2 regions of the Paenibacillus lutimineralis genome follow, and region 2 is predicted to be linked to the other one. Evidence: riboswitches for the same ligand, from Rfam matches in the RefSeq annotation. Region 2 holds a riboswitch; the other holds the start of a gene.

Region 1 (3,542 bases), 550 kb from region 2:
CAAGCAAAATCAGCGCCCAGGCATACCCGTTCGTCATCGCTGTCAGCACGTGGCGGCCATAACCGGGCTCTTTGGCCCTTGGCCAGAGGATCCGCCCCTTCTGTCTCCAGAGCGCATCGCCACCTACTAGCGATACATAGATGGAGCCGGACAGCAGTAGAGTTACTACGCCCTGAATAACGAAGCTCAAGATGAGTATGGAGCTGCTCAGACTATCCTTCTGTAAATAGGGCAGCATGTTGATTGCTCCGACCATACTTAGGACAAAATAAAGAGAAGCTAGTAAGAGACCACGCTTAAAAGAGGTGTAGGCTCTTGTCACTATGCTGTACACGATCGCCAGAATAGCCAGAACGAAGGTGAGTAGCCCATAGCCTGCAAAGGTAAGGATGTAGGCGAGCGTCTTCTGACCGCTGAGATAATCGTTGTAGGAACTCGGAACGGTGAACTTCGTCTCCATTGAAGCTACCGCGCCATATTCGAAATGAAATTGTATCTGGGCCTGTGACTGTCCGATCTCGTAATTTGGCAATTCATACAGTAGACCGTATTGCCCTTCGGTGGTAGCCAACTTCAGATCGGCTTCACTCACTCCTAGAGTCTTCAGGTAAGGGCGGACTAGCTGCTCTTTATCAGTCAGGCTGATATCGCCTTCCCGGGCCACCAGAGACAGTGTATTCTCGCGACCGTAGTCGAGTAAAGTTTGCTTGGTGGCATTACTTGTCGAGATGACCTTCTCAAAGGCAACGACATTGCCCTCCTGCATATTTATGTCGATGCTTAAGAGGCTTAATATGTCATCCGGGTCTGTAAAGGTAACATGGAAGACGTCATAAGGAAATTGTTTGCCATAGGATTTAGAATATTTGCCGACTAAATTTTCCTTCGTCAAATATCCGAACAGTTCAGGCTTTGTATCGTATGTAACGTGAGCATTCTGAAAATTGCCGTTGATGCCAAGCTCCGTCTGAGCGAACGAAGCGGCGGCTTGCCTGGCTTGATCTTTGCTGATGGTCTTGCTTAATTGTTGCTCCGGCTCGTTCACGGAAGGGAGCCAAAGCTGCAGGACGATGAAGAGGACCAATCCAATCGCAGCAAGTATCCAGAGTGCTTTAGGTTTGAGCAAGATCCCAGGTGAGTTCTTGGAAGTTTGCATTTTTACAGCTCCTTTTACACTTTTTTCTAAACAAGGAATTGTTCAATGTGTCCGCTTGTCGTAACCAGTGAGTTAGAAGCGGGGGTGACATTGGGCGTAATTCTTAAAAAACACATTCAATTAAAGATAACATAGGGGACCTTAGGTTCGCCAATCGGGCTATAGTTCACGAGAATCTGCAATATCTCTGGTAAGGTCTCGCACGGCTCAGATAATGGAGTATCATAATCATAGTTTCACGCCTTTTACGTCTTTTTCGAGTTATTTAATCCAAAAGAAACTTTGTTATTACACGCCGATAAGGCTTATAATCCATTTGACGAAAATGAAATGAAAAACAATGAAACAATAAAATATTAAATGGCCGAATTTCTTTACGAAAACGGGGGAACCGATTTTTAGGGGTGAGTTTCGCTGAATTCCTGGATATTCCAAGGATTCAAGCGAATAGGGCAACCGTTCATGTCCGAATCCGTCAGCTAACCTCGTAGGCCTTTGAGCAGGGACCAATCAATAAGCATTGGATTTCCAGTGCTTTTTTTCTTTGCTACAAAAAGGATGGAGTGATTAAGTTGCAGTTAAACATGTGGGTAAAATGGTTCAGGTTTTCCCCGCCACAGATTTTAGTATTGGGCTTCGCAGCCATTATTCTCGTTGGAGCACTACTGTTAATGCTGCCGATCTCAAGTACAACAGGGGAATCCTTACCATTCGTTGATGCGCTGTTTACCGCAACTTCAGCAACCTGTGTGACTGGATTGATCGTCGTGGATACAGGGACATATTATTCTACGTTCGGTCAGGTCGTGATTATGCTGCTGATTCAGACGGGCGGTCTCGGGTTCATGACCGTGGCAACCTTATTCTCGCTCGTATTCAAACGTAGAATATCGCTCAAGGACCGTCTTTTGCTGCAAGAGGCGATGAACCAGAACACGATGGAAGGGATCGTCCGCTTGATTCGCAAGGTTCTGATCTATTCCCTGGTCATTGAGAGTAGCGCCGCGTTAATCTATACGATTCGCTGGTCCTTTGATATGCCGTTTGGACGCGCGCTATATTTTGGAATATTCCATGGAGTGTCCATGTTTAATAATGCTGGTTTTGACTTGTTCGGTCATTACCAGAGCCTTACTCGCTATGTAGGCGATCCGATTGTTAACCTGGTGACGATGTTCCTGATTGTATCTGGGGGCCTTGGATTCATCGTGTTGTCGGATCTCGTTGACTTCCGGAAACACCGTAAGTTATCGCTTCATTCCAAAGTGGTATTGACGATGACAGCTTCGCTTATTTTGGTTGGGGCTTTGGTTATTTACGTATTTGAGTTTACGAATCCAGGCACATTCTCAAGCCTTAGCTGGGGAGAAAAGATATGGGCTTCCTTCTTCCAGTCGGTATCGCCGCGGACGGCGGGGGCAAATACGGTCGACCTGGGCTCGCTAAGGCAGGCAACTCAATTCTTTATGGTCATCCTTATGTTTATCGGTGCTTCCCCGAGCTCTACCGGGGGTGGGATTAAGACAACGACCTTTATGATTCTGATCGGCGCTGTAATCTCGATGATTCGCGGGCGGTCTGATCTTGTGCTGTTCCGCTATCGTCTGACTCAGGACCGTATCTTCAAAGCGGTCACGCTGACGATGTTATCCTTGTTCCTCGTCATCGCGGTATCAATGGTGCTATCGACGACCGAGAGTGCAAGCTTCCTGAGCATCCTGTTCGAGACGACTTCGGCTTTTGGCACGGTTGGCTTGACAGTGGGGTTAACGGGTAAATTAACAGTGATAGGTAAATTTATTATCAGCTTCACTATGTTTGCCGGACGGCTTGGGCCACTGACGATGGCCTATGCGCTTGGGCCGAAGAAAGGCAAAGAATTATATAGACATCCGGAAGGTAAAATTATTATTGGATAAGGGGAAGGTTAAGCATGAAAACACAGCAGTTTGTAGTGATCGGACTGGGGCGTTTCGGATCTAGTTTGGCACTGGAACTGATGGATCTCGGTTATGAGGTACTGGGAATCGACAGGGATGAGGAAATTGTAAATGAATGGAGCGATAAGCTGACCCATACCGTCGTGGCTGACGCAACGGATGAAGAGGTTCTCAAATCGCTAGGAGTGCGTAACTTTGATTGCGGGATCGTAGCGATTGGCAATGATATTCAAATGAGCATACTGGCGGCGATTCTGCTTAAAGATCTCGGCTTGCCGATGGTAGTAGCCAAGGCGATCTCTGTACTACACGGTAGGGCACTGGAGAAGCTGGGCGTGGATCGGGTTATTTCTCCGGAGCGGGATATGGGCATTCGGGTAGCGCACCAATTGGTGACGCCGAATCTGCTGGATTATATCCAATTGTCCAAAAATTACAGCATCGTG
Region 2 (3,542 bases):
CGTTATTCGTTATCCCCGTATTTCCAATTTTACTGACTTCGACATGCTGGATGCAGAGCCGGACGTGTCTGTGCGTTATGTCCAGCGAGCAGCGGAGCTAGGAGAGCCGGATGTAATCATCCTGCCAGGCTCCAAGGATACGATTAGCGACTTGGCATTTCTGCGAGAACAGGGGCTGGACGGAGCGATTGAGCAGTATATGGAGAGCAGCACTCATTCGCAACTGGTCGGTATTTGTGGCGGATATCAGATGCTTGGCGATGTACTCCTTGATCCAGAGGCCGTTGAATCTGGCAAAGTGAATCAATCCCGTGGACTTGGCTGGCTGCCGCTGAGGACGACGTTTCTTCCTGGAAAAAAGACAATCCGCACCGCAGGACATGTTCTACCTGATGCCCCCCTCCACCTTTATTCGACGGAGCCTATTATCCCCGTTGGTGGCTACGAAATTCATTCCGGGGAGACGGTATACTCAAGCCAAGCTGGTTGTGTGTTAGAGTCATCTAACTCAGATACCGTAGTGAACTCAAACGATGTGACAAGAAGCACTGCTAGTAGGGAGAAAGAGGCAACTTCCTTATTCCTAGTTCAAAGCGTTGATGGAGAGGAACGAATGGAGGGAGTCTGTCGTATTGATGGGCGAGTGTTCGGTACGTATTTGCACGGTCTATTCAATAGTGATAGCTATCGCAGGGCTTGGTTGGATGGAATTAGACAAGCCAAGGGGCTGGAGCCTCTGGCTACGACATTCTCCGCCGCCGTAAGGCGAGAGATTGCGTTTGACCGACTTGCCGATCATGTAAGAGGGCATCTGGATATGGATCAAATATATGAGATTGCAGACCTTCCAAAGAATCCTCAGTTTTGACATACGCTTACATTTGTAATACGATGAATATACGCTTAATTTTCGAATGGTAAAGTCGAAAAGCGGGGGAACCATTTTTTGGGGCGAATCGTTGTGCATAGTACACGTAGGGAACCATCTTTCCCGAGTCCGTCAGCTAACCTCGTCAGCAGTGGATGGGTCATCATTTATACTGCTCTGCAATGACCCTGCTACGGGTCTTTTTGTGTTTATGGATCTTTTTATAATGACCCGTTATTACTCGGCATGTGATGCCTTGCGCTGCACTGTCATCTTTGGTTTCCGTGCTTCTTCTTTACGAATCGGCGTGTTGTAGAGATAAAGGAGGAGATGGTGTATGGCAAGCCCGAAGTACATTACAAATATCGATAGGGTGACGCAGTTGTCTCAAATGGAACGGGATCAACTTCGTCCGATTACTGACAAATTCGTGTTCCGGGCGAATGATTATTATTTGAATCTGATTGACTGGGACGATCCTAATGACCCGATTCGTAAGCTGGTTATTCCGAATACCGGGGAATTGCGGGAATATGGGCGCTGGGATGCTTCTGACGAGGATACGAATTATGTCGTACCTGGCTGTCAGCATAAGTATCGGACAACGGCGCTTCTGATCGTCTCTGAGGTATGTGGTGCTTATTGCCGCTACTGCTTCCGTAAGCGGTTGTTCCGCAATGATGTGAAGGAAGCGATGGCCGATGTAACACCGGGGATTGAATATATCTCCAGACATTCTGAGATCAACAATGTGTTATTGACGGGCGGGGATAGTCTGATTCTCGCAACTACCAAGCTGCGCACTATCCTCGAACGGCTGCGGTCGATCGATCATGTGAAGATCATCCGACTTGGCTCGAAAATCCCTGTCTTTAATCCGATGCGGATCTATGAGGATCCTGATCTATTGCAGTTGATCTCTGAATTTTCCTCAGCGGAGAAGCGCATTTATGTGATGGCGCATATTAATCATCCGCGGGAGATTACGGCGGAAGCGCGCAAATGCTTCGAGGCACTACATAAGGCTGGAGCCATTGTCGTGAATCAGACGCCGATCCTGAAGGGGATCAATGATGACGAGAAGGTGCTTGGGGAACTGCTCGACAAATTGTCCTGGGCAGGTGTAACACCTTATTATTTCTTCATCAACCGTCCGGTCGCCGGCAATTCCGATTTTGTTATTCCGCTGCAGCGGGCATATGAACTGGTGGAAGGGGCTAAGGCCCGTACTTCCGGCTTAGGCAAGCGCGTTCGCTTATCAATGAGCCATACATCCGGTAAAATCGAAATATTAGCGATCGAGAACGGAATGGCGTATTTGAAGTATCATCAGTCCCGTGATGATGAGTATGGGAAGTTCATGATGCTTGAATGTCCAGAAGATGCAGCCTGGTTTGATGATCTTCCTGGCAATGAGTCGTATTGGAAGAGACCCGAGAAGAAATTGGCCGAGGTCGTCTCGGTGAATGAATTATAAGAAGAATTGATTCTTTTAACACGGAAGAACCGCCGGAATCCCATTTCCGGCGGTTCTTCTTATGATCTATCCCTCTTAAACTTTGAATTTATTTATAGCCTCTCTCAAGGAAAGAGCATGATGATGGAGCTGTTCAATGGCTCCGACATGGTTCTTCATTTCTTCGATTTGCCGGCTGGTGTTGTTGGAGATTTCTTCGATGCTGAGAAGAGATTTTCCGGTAATATTGGCCGATTCTTCAACAGAGGCAGTTACTTCTTCCGTGCTGGCCGAGATTTCCTCGGTTGCCGCTGAGACGGATTGAACGCTGGAGTTAATCTCCGAGATCAGCTCGGTCAAATGGCTGAACGCCTGCTCTGCCTGATTCACTTGCTCCGTACCAGAACCAATCTCATTAGTGGCACGCTGCATCGTCTGCATTGAGCTTACAGTCTCTTCCTGAATGCTTAACAAGTTTTCGCTGATCTTCGTTGTGGCATCCTTCGTCTGTTCAGCAAGCAGGCGAATTTCTTCGGCGACGACGGAGAAGCCTTTGCCATGCTCTCCAGCCCGTGCTGCTTCAATTGCCGCATTCAGAGCCAAAATATGAACCTGTTTCGTAATACTTGTGATCAGGTCTACGACCTGAATGATGGATGAAGCACGTTCGTTCAAAGTTGAAATATGCGTGAGCAATGCTGCTGCGGCCTGCTCAACAAGTTGCATCTGACGGGTCGCCGACTTGGCCAGCTCATTCCCGTTGTCAGCCTCATCTGAAGCTTCACCAATGCGTTCTGTCACTTCAGCGGAGGAACCGGCGATATGCTGGATCCCTAGTGAGATCTCTTCCATTGCTCGGGCATTCTCTGCGGCCGCTCCGGCGATTACGGTGCTGCCTTTCTCAATTTTCTGCATCGAGTTGCCGGAATGCTCGATCAACTGCTGGAAGGTGTTCACAGACTGATAAATCTGATCGGAGCCTTGGATCACGCCATGGGAGCTATTTTGAACCTTGGTAATCATTTCTTTTAGCTCGGTAATCATCGTTTGGAAGCTGGCCGAGAGCTCAGCAATCTCATCATGTCCCGTAATGGTAATCTGTTGAGTTAAATCTCCTTGTGCCATTTGCCTAGTTACTGTAGCCAATTTCTTAATCGGCTTGATGATCCGTCTGCTGTTCACATAAGCTGCGATCAGAGCTAGGACAATGACAATGGC

What was found. A riboswitch is a leader RNA that binds a small molecule or an ion and turns the genes downstream of it on or off. The one in region 2 is predicted to bind cyclic di-AMP.
Region 1: it holds a riboswitch for cyclic di-AMP, as region 2 does, so the genes downstream of both, EI981_RS23665 (TrkH family potassium uptake protein) here and EI981_RS21465 (KamA family radical SAM protein) in region 2, are expected to answer to the same signal.

What each region holds. Positions count from the first base shown of each region.
Region 1 covers NZ_CP034346.1:5,349,365-5,352,906, reverse strand. Annotated here, with positions in the region: gene EI981_RS23670 (CPBP family intramembrane glutamic endopeptidase) at 1-1,156, opposite strand, end outside; cyclic di-AMP (ydaO/yuaA leader) riboswitch at 1,509-1,665, shown strand; gene EI981_RS23665 (TrkH family potassium uptake protein) at 1,741-3,075, shown strand; gene EI981_RS23660 (potassium channel family protein) at 3,090-3,542, shown strand, end outside.
Region 2 covers NZ_CP034346.1:4,801,021-4,804,562, reverse strand. Annotated here, with positions in the region: gene EI981_RS21470 (cobyric acid synthase) at 1-868, shown strand, start outside; cyclic di-AMP (ydaO/yuaA leader) riboswitch at 891-1,034, shown strand; gene EI981_RS21465 (KamA family radical SAM protein) at 1,206-2,345, shown strand; gene EI981_RS21460 (methyl-accepting chemotaxis protein) at 2,421-3,542, opposite strand, start outside.